One region of the Oceanobacillus sp. FSL W7-1304 genome, then DNA from elsewhere that is predicted to be linked to it. Evidence: riboswitches for the same ligand, from Rfam matches in the RefSeq annotation. Region 1 holds a riboswitch; the other holds the start of a gene.
The links. Region 1 has a riboswitch for S-adenosylmethionine ahead of NYE61_RS05860 (ATP-binding cassette domain-containing protein). Riboswitches for the same ligand answer to the same signal wherever they lie in the genome.
Positions count from the first base shown of each region.

Region 1 (4,432 bases):
TCCATATGAAAAAGCATGGATGGTTGTTGTTGAGCCCTCTGATGTAGCTGAGCTTGAGCAATTATTATCTGCAGATGCATATCAAGAATTAACTGAAGAATAATGCCCAAAGGCTAACTTACGCGTGTGAAAGTGTATAGTTAGCCTTCTTTCAATCATATAATGTATGTAAATAGATGCTGTTCAAAAAGTCCGGTGAAAATGAAACAATGAGATAGGTGTTCTTCGATTAACTCCTGACACGTGCTGTGTAGACCGTTGAAGTCACCGCTTCCTGTGGAACACGTTGGCGAAAGAAAACTTCCTATGAAAATTGTTCACGTCCCTGTAGAAGTTCGCATTCTGTTCAAGCTCTATACTTACGTATTAATTGCATTCGTTCCGTGACGAGAGTAACAACGTCACCGAACCTCGACACACTCAGGACGTGTTCGTGTTGCGATAGGACATTGCAACTTTACCCGATCTCGGTCTTTTCATCCTCCTTTTGAACGCGAATTACGTAGGCAACTTTTTTGCTTGCATAAGGAGTGCTCATGTATGATAACTACTGAGTTTGAAAAAGTGATTATTGTCGAAGGGCTTACAGATAAGAAGCAAATTGAAAAAGTCATCAATGATGAGGTTACTATCGTATGTACAAATGGTACATTCGGTGTAGAACGATTTGATGAATTACTGGAAACATACGAATTGGATGAAAAGGATGTGTTTATTCTAGTTGACGAGGATAAATCTGGAATGAAATTGCGTAAGCAGCTGGCTCGTGAGCTACCGCATGCGGAGCATATTTACATTAGCAGTGAATATCGGGAGGTTGCAGCGACACCAGAGAAAATACTTGCAAGCACACTACTGAGTAAACATTTCTCTGTTCATCCTATATTTTTATTATAGTGTGTGTTCAAAAAGAGGATATTTACCGGGTTTTTTGAATATCCTCTTATAGATTGAACTTAAGGTGGTTAAAAATGCAGCAAATAACAGAAAAAAGTTTGGAACAGGAACGCATGTTAATTTATATTTATACACCTTTTTGTGGAACATGTACGGTGGCAAGATCAATGCTTGCTAAAATCGAGTCTGTTCATGGAATAGATATCTTTTATGAGATGAATGCGTCCTTGTATCCTGAATTTATGCAAGAAAATAAAATTGAAAGTGTTCCATGCCTTTTAATTAAAGAAGGTAATGAAGTGAAAGAAAAAGTTTATGCCTTTCAATCGACAGGTAATATATATAATTATTTGATGATATATAAGCCAGAATTATTTGCCACCCATTAAGGCTCTAATATCCCCCCTTTCTATGCGTGAGAGAGTTAAAATTAGAAGGTGGGGAGGGCTTGGAGTCATACTCCTGTGGTACTATCATGCAGTGGAGAGAAAAAGCTCTTGATTGAAGTTTCACTTTAACAAAAGTTAATCCCATTTAGGATTGACACGCGTATTTTAGCATGCTACTATAGTGTCACTGAATTGCTAAATCAAATACGATCTATCTCTTATCTTGAGCGGTGGAGGGACTGGCCCTTTGAAACCGCGGCAACCTTCAATCTTTTGAAAGGTGCCAATTCCTGCAAAGTAAACTTTGACAGATGAGAGAACGTGAGACTTTTTAATGATATGACGTCTTTCTGTTCTCTTACAGAAGACGTTTTTTGTTTTTTGGTTAAAAAATGTATTGCAGCATTCATACAGTAAAGAATTTGTTTATAGGCACAAAAGATAGAACGAAGAGGAGGACATAACGTGATTTCGATTGAGGGTTTACGTAAGGTCTTTAGACTAAATAATGATGACATAGCAGCTGTTGATGATTTGACCCTTACTATCCCTGACGGTGAGATATTCGGCGTGATTGGGTACAGCGGTGCAGGGAAGAGTACATTCGTCAGACTGCTTAACCGATTGGAAGAACCATCATCAGGACGAATTGTTATTGATGATGAAGAAATAACGACACTTAATTCAAAACAGCTTCGCCTTGCAAGACAAGGAATCGGCATGATTTTTCAGCACTTCAATTTACTTTGGTCAAGAACGGTAGAGGCAAATATTGCATTCCCACTTGAAATTGCAGGAGTCCCAAAGCAGGAGAGGCAAAAGCGAGTACAGGAACTCATTGATTTGGTTGGCCTTGGTGGACGGGAAAAAGCTTATCCATCCCAATTAAGTGGTGGACAGAAGCAGCGTGTTGGAATTGCTCGCGCACTTGCGAATAATCCAAAAGTGCTGTTATGTGATGAGGCAACCTCTGCATTGGATCCAGAAACAACGAATGCGATTTTGAATTTGCTGGTCGACATTAATAAAAAGCTTGGATTAACGATTATTTTGATTACACATGAAATGCATGTTATTCGAAAAATCTGTAACCAAGTAGCGGTCATGGAGCAAGGACGGATTGTTGAACAGGGAAATGTGCTTGATGTGTTTACCCATCCCGTACAAGACGTTACGAAAAAATTTGTTCAGCAAATTATGGGACCAAGTGACGAAGAGGATGATATAACCAATATTATTGAGAATAATGCAGATGGTATTATTCTTAAGCTTCAATTTTTAGGTGAGGCTACAAATCAAACCCTTATAAGCCAGCTGGCAAAGCGTTTTGATATTGATTTAAATATTTTACAAGGAAAAATCACCCAAACACAAGCTGGCGGATATGGCACATTATTCGTACAGGTTATTGGCGAACAAGAGGAATTCGATAGAGCATTAAGCTTTATACAGGAACAGACCTCGGTCGAAGTGGAGGTTATCCGGGATGTTAGCTGAGTTATTCCCAAATATTAAATACGAGGATTTAGTTGAAGCAACTTACGAAACATTTTACATGACAATTATTGCTATTATTGGTACATGTATTTTCGGTCTATTATTAGGATTGCTTCTATATTTAACGAAAAAAGACGGCATCTGGAAAAATAAGTATATTTATTTTGTTGTAGCGGCTCTTGTGAATATATTTAGAGCCATCCCATTTATTATATTGATCTTATTGCTATTTCCATTTACCGATTTCCTTATCGGAACGATTCGCGGACCAAATGCAGCACTGCCCGCATTAATTATTGGATCAGCTCCGTTTTACGGGAGACTCGTTGAAATCGCGCTTAACGAAGTGGAAAAAGGTGTAATTGAAGCAGCCAAAGCGATGGGGGCGAAAACACGTACCATCATTTTCCGTGTTCTACTCCCTGAATCAATGCCGGCACTCGTATCAGGCCTTACGGTTACCTCGATTGCATTAATTGGGTATACCGCAATGGCAGGTGCGATTGGTGCAGGTGGTCTTGGAAACTATGCGTATTATTTTGGATTCCAACGACGTGATTTTGATGTTGTATTTCTTTGCACGGTCATTATTGTAATTATCGTGTTTATTTTCCAATTTATTGGGGACTTTATTACAAACAAGCTTGATAAACGATAACATTACCAATAGATGAAAATAGGAAAACCTATTTCAATTATAAAAACAAGATGGAGAGGAAGAAACAGTATGAAAAAGCTTTTAGCCCTGGTAACATTTGCACTTGTACTTATATTAGCTGCTTGTGGCGGTGGAAATGAATCAGAAGATGGAGCCGATAATGGTTCGTCAGAAGGAACCGAAGAAACAAATGAAATCACTGTAGGTGCTTCAAGTGTACCACATGCGGAAATTCTAGAAGAAGCTCAGCCATTACTTGAAGAACAAGGTGTAACACTTCATATTGAAGAATATCAGGATTATATACTGCCAAATGATGATTTAGACAATGGCACGTTAGATGCGAATTACTTCCAGCACATTCCGTATTTGAATCAAACAGTGGAAGATACAGGATATGAAATTGAATCGATTGGAGCTATTCACGTAGAACCAATGGGTGTTTATTCAAAAGGAATTGCATCAGTCGATGACATTGCTGATGGAACTGAAGTTATTTTAAGCAATTCTGTTTCCGATCATGGACGGATTTTGACTTTGTTTGAGCGGGAAGGTTTGATTACTTTAGATGAAAGTGTAGAAAAATCCGCTGCAACAATTGACGATATTGTTGAAAATCCTAAAAACTTAGTTTTCTCACCAGATTATGATCCGGCACTGCTACCAGAGCTTTATAATTCAGAAGAAGATGTGCTTGCTGTTATCAACACAAACTACGCAATTGGTATAGGTCTTAACCCATTAGAGGATGCATTGTTTGTTGAAGACGAAGAAACTGACTATTTAAACGTTATTGCTGTAAGGTCTGAAGATGCTGATAAAGAAGCATTAAAGAAACTGGTTGAAGTACTAAAATCTGAAGAAATCCAAAACTTTATGATGGAGAACTACGATGGTGCAGTTCTGCCAGTGGAAGGCGAAAAGTAATTATAATTTATTAATAGCATTTTAAAGGATACGTGCGTTATTTGCCATTATTTAATGTCGTTTC
Region 1 is NZ_CP150211.1:1,181,555-1,185,986, reverse strand. Features, by position in the region: gene gcvH (glycine cleavage system protein GcvH) at 1-103, shown strand, start outside; gene NYE61_RS05870 (toprim domain-containing protein) at 541-897, shown strand; gene NYE61_RS05865 (thioredoxin family protein) at 972-1,286, shown strand; SAM riboswitch class I at 1,502-1,604, shown strand; gene NYE61_RS05860 (ATP-binding cassette domain-containing protein) at 1,752-2,783, shown strand; gene NYE61_RS05855 (methionine ABC transporter permease) at 2,773-3,441, shown strand; gene NYE61_RS05850 (MetQ/NlpA family ABC transporter substrate-binding protein) at 3,511-4,368, shown strand.

Region 2 (4,432 bases), 290 kb from region 1:
CCCCAAATCTCTTTTGAAATGTCTACGATAAATTTCAGTTTATTCCATTGTTCTTCCTCTGTTAGCTTGTTACCATGATGGGTTGACGCGAATCCACACTGCGGACTTAAAGCTATTTGCTCCAACGGTACATAGTTAGCAGCTTCCTGAATGCGTGCTTTCAATGCCTCTTTATCTTCAAGCTCACCAAATTTAGATGTTACAGCGCCAATGACTACTTGTGCACCGCCCTCTGGGATATACTTCAATGGCTCAAAGGTTCCAGAACGGTCATCATCATATTCTAAGAAAAAGCCATCTACTTTTTCTTTTGCGAATAATGTTGGCGCAATTTTTGCGTAGCTTCCTTCAAACGCCCAGGTAGATTGATAGTTTCCGCGACATAGATGTGTTGTTACAACTAAATCCTCTGGTTTATCTTCTAGCACTCCATTAGCAACACGAAGCGCTAAATCGATTAAATATTCTCTTGTTAATTTACTATCATTAAATGGAATCGTATCAGAGCTCAATCCTGCAATATAGACATCATCTAATTGCAGGTAACGACAGCCAGCATCGTAAAATGCTTTTATCGCATCACGGTAAGCGACGATAATATCATGTGCATATTCCTCAATGTCTGGATAGACATCTGCATTCCGAATCCCAGCATTGAATAACTGATTTGGACTTGGAATCGTTTGTTTTGCGACAGCCCTGTCACCAACAATTTCTTTAAACTCAATAAAATCTTTGATGAATGGATGGTCTGGGTTAAATGCTATTTTTCCAACATTGCGCACGTCGTATTTTTCCGTTTCCACGTCCACAAATTTAAATCCATGATCTGGTACATAGCCTTCAATACCAATAAAATGCTCTAAGAAATCTGTATGCCAAAATCTTCTGCGAAACTCCCCATCGGTTACAGCCTGAAGGCCAACTTCAATTTGTTTATCAACCACTCGCTTAATTTCCTCTGTCTCAATCGTACGAAGCTCACTTGCCGGAATAGCTCCTTCTTTAAAATCCTTTCTCGCTTTATGAACCCTTTCCGGTCGTAATAAACTTCCTACGTGATCTGCTTTAAATGGTGCTTTAATTAATGTTTTCGTCATGAAAATCCCTCCATATTTTTATTAAGGTAATATTGCAAAAGATCTTACTGGGAATCCAGTTGCTTTTTCTGGTTTGGCAACGATATTAAAGATATAAGCACCTTTTGTTGGTACTTTATCTAAATTGGTTAGAAGCTCGATTTGGTATGTATCTTGCTCCAGCACATAATACTCGCCAATGAGTGAGCCATTCTTTCGGACATCGATGGAGGAATCTGTATCAAATGTTTCATGACCGACAGCATTTACGTTTCTTTCTTCAAATAAAAATCGCAATGCGTCAATTCCCCATCCAGGCAAGTGACTATTACCAGCTTCGTCCTTATTTTCAAAAGCAGTTTTATCTGGCCAACGTTTACTCCAGTCGGTTCGTAACGCTACAAATGTACCTGCTTCAATCTCACCATTTATTGCTTCAAATGCTAGAATATCTTCTTTCGATAAGGTGAAGTCATTATTTTCTAAAGCTTCCTTTGACTTATCGATCACCACAAGCGGTAAAACAAGTTCCTTTAATTCAAGCTCTTCAAGATAACGTTGATCCTGTACAAAATGAATTGGTGCATCAATGTGTGTGCCGTATTGTCCAGGAAAGGTAAATCGTTGTGCGAAAAAGCCATCATCATGTGTGAAAAGTGTTTTGAATTCGGCATCGTCAAATGCTGCGAAATGTGGTGAGTTTGGCCCGAATGCGTGCGTGAGGTCTACCCAATTTTTCTTTTTCAGTAATGCAATTGCCTGTTGCAATTCTGTTCCTGCTTGAACCGTTGCCATTTAATCCCCTCCAGTAGTTTTTTAAAACTTCTTTAAAGAAAAGAAAAAACCTCTTCTTAAAAATAAGAAGAGGTTAGGCACCGTATCGTCTAATATCTCTTCTTATCTTCAAGCAATCATTGCTTCTGGAATTGGCACAGTACTTAAAAAGTCTGTTGCCGAGGTATCATAGGGCCAGTCCCTCCACCTCTCTGGATAAGAAAGTTTTTTGTATGAAATTAATAATTAGAATACTCCATACGATTCTGAATGTCAACCATTAAAATTAAGAATATTACATGTAGCGTGAAAAAAATTGCAAAAGTTAGAGATTCTTGCAATCTAACTGATCAACGCTAAAATTAATAGTATAGAAAGAGCTTTGTACAATGGGGATGATATTTTGTTAGTTAATGTAAGTGAGGGTATAGAAAAGCTAGTCGTTCGTTTTCCAGGAGGAATGCAAGAGGTAAATAGCTATCTTGTCAAAGGAGAGAATGGCTATACCGTTATTGATACAGGGATTTATTCAGAGGAAGCAATTGCGACTTGGGAAGCGCTATTTGATACTGGTGTTGAAGTGAAAAAGGTTGTTTTAACACATACACATCAGGACCATATTGGTCTAGCGAGATGGTTTCAGGAGAAAAAGGGAGTTCCCGTTTACACATCGAAACTCGGGTATAAGGAAATGCTGAAACATCGTGATAAGAAGAGAATTAAAGAAAATCTTGCTGATTTGCTTCATATGCATGGTGGGCCGAATTTGCCTGGCAGAATAGGTAATGATTCCTTTATCTATGAATTTGAACCAGATGGATTCTTTGATGAAACTGATACCATCCTGTTAGGGAATCAGTGTTTTGAGGTTGTTTGGACACCGGGTCATGCTCCGGATCACTATTGCTTTTATCAAAAAGACAGGAAGCTAATGCTAATTGGCGACCATATTTTAAATAAGATTTCTCCTGTAATCGGTTTGTGGACAGGGGAGGAATTCAATCCATTAAACGATTATTTTGCATCCGTTGAGCGGATGCAGCATTATCCGACAGCATTAGCCTTACCAGGGCATGGTGAGAATATCCATCGCTTGAGTGAACGTGTACAAACATTGATTCAAGGACATGAGCGTCGGTTAAATGAGGTTGAAAGCATTGTGAAAGCAGAGACTTTGACAGCAGCCGAAGTGTGTGAAAAAATTTATGGCAGCCTAAAATTTAGTCACTTTGTTAGCCCATTTATGGCGACTTTAACAAGACTAATATACTTAGAGTCTATGGATAAGATACACCGATTTTATGATAATGAGAAAGTTTATTTTCAGCATTAACCAGTCGTAATATTTGAGTGTACGAAATCACTGGTATGTAGAAGAGAGAAAAAGAATAAGGAGGGCGGAAAGTGAATCGTGTTAACAATCCGATACTAAAACAAAATGAAACTGTCGTGCATCGAAACTCAGATCGTTTTTTGACGGCGTTCAATCGAATCGAAAAGGGCTTAAAAGCTTTGCTTATTAAGAAAGAAATGGGGTTTTCAAGAGCTGTTAAAGTCCTGGGTAAATCAAATGCGTTGATAAAACAGTTTCAAGATGACCTGCTTGAATTTGCTGAGTTACGAAATGCTATTGTACATAACAAGACGGATCTCATGTATACTATTGCAGAGCCACATGATTCCGTTGTAGAACGGATAGAAGCAATTGAAATTGAACTTTTAAAGCCTAGAAAAGTAGACCCGCTTTTTATTCGTAAGGTCGTATGCTTTCAAGAAACCGAGCCATTATCGAATGTACTAGAAGTCGTTAATAAGCAAGGGATTACGAAGTTTCCAGTATACAGTGGTAATGTGTTTCAGGGGTTAATTACGCATAAAGGAATTAAAAAATGGTTTTCGAAAGGTATCGAAAATCGATTAACCTCTCTATTAGATGCAAGATTAGTAGAGGTCTTGGAATGTGAAAAAAGGGATAACTTTAGATTCATATCAAAGGAGACATCTGTATATGAAGCAAAGGAAATTTTTAAGGAGCAAATTGGAAAAGGCAATCGATTGGAAGCATTATTGATTACAAAGGAAGGAAGCTCCAGTGGAGGACTAGTTGGGATTGTTACCAATTGGGATATTATGGAGATTTGAGTATGCAATACGAAAGGGGACAGCTATGGAGTTTGTAGCAATAGACTTTGAAACTGCTAATGAAAAACGTTTTAGTCCTTGTGCGGTTGGTTTAGTAGTAGCCAATGAGCATGGCATAATAGATGAATTCTACAGCCTTATCAATCCATTAATGGAATTTAAATCATTCAATACGTATATTCATGGGATTACTGAGCATGATGTTGCTGATGCTCCTACATTTGCAGAGGTTTGGCCGACATTGCGGAATTACTTAAACGACCACCTAACAATCGCACATAATGCAAGCTTTGATATGAGTGTGATTCGCAATACACTTGATTATTACAAGCTCTCATATCCTGACATGGACTACCTTTGTACCGTAAATATCGCTAAAAAGCTTTGGCCGGAATTGGAGAACCATAAATTAAACACACTTGCGAACTATCATAACC
Region 2 is NZ_CP150211.1:1,472,895-1,477,326, reverse strand. Features, by position in the region: gene NYE61_RS07325 (5-methyltetrahydropteroyltriglutamate--homocysteine S-methyltransferase) at 1-1,100, opposite strand, end outside; gene NYE61_RS07320 (cyclase family protein) at 1,122-1,874, opposite strand; SAM riboswitch class I at 1,974-2,076, opposite strand; gene NYE61_RS07315 (MBL fold metallo-hydrolase) at 2,257-3,186, shown strand; gene NYE61_RS07310 (CBS domain-containing protein) at 3,258-3,995, shown strand; gene NYE61_RS07305 (3'-5' exonuclease) at 3,958-4,432, shown strand, end outside.
Region 2: linked by a shared signal. The riboswitch ahead of NYE61_RS07320 (cyclase family protein) and the one ahead of NYE61_RS05860 (ATP-binding cassette domain-containing protein) in region 1 are both predicted to bind S-adenosylmethionine.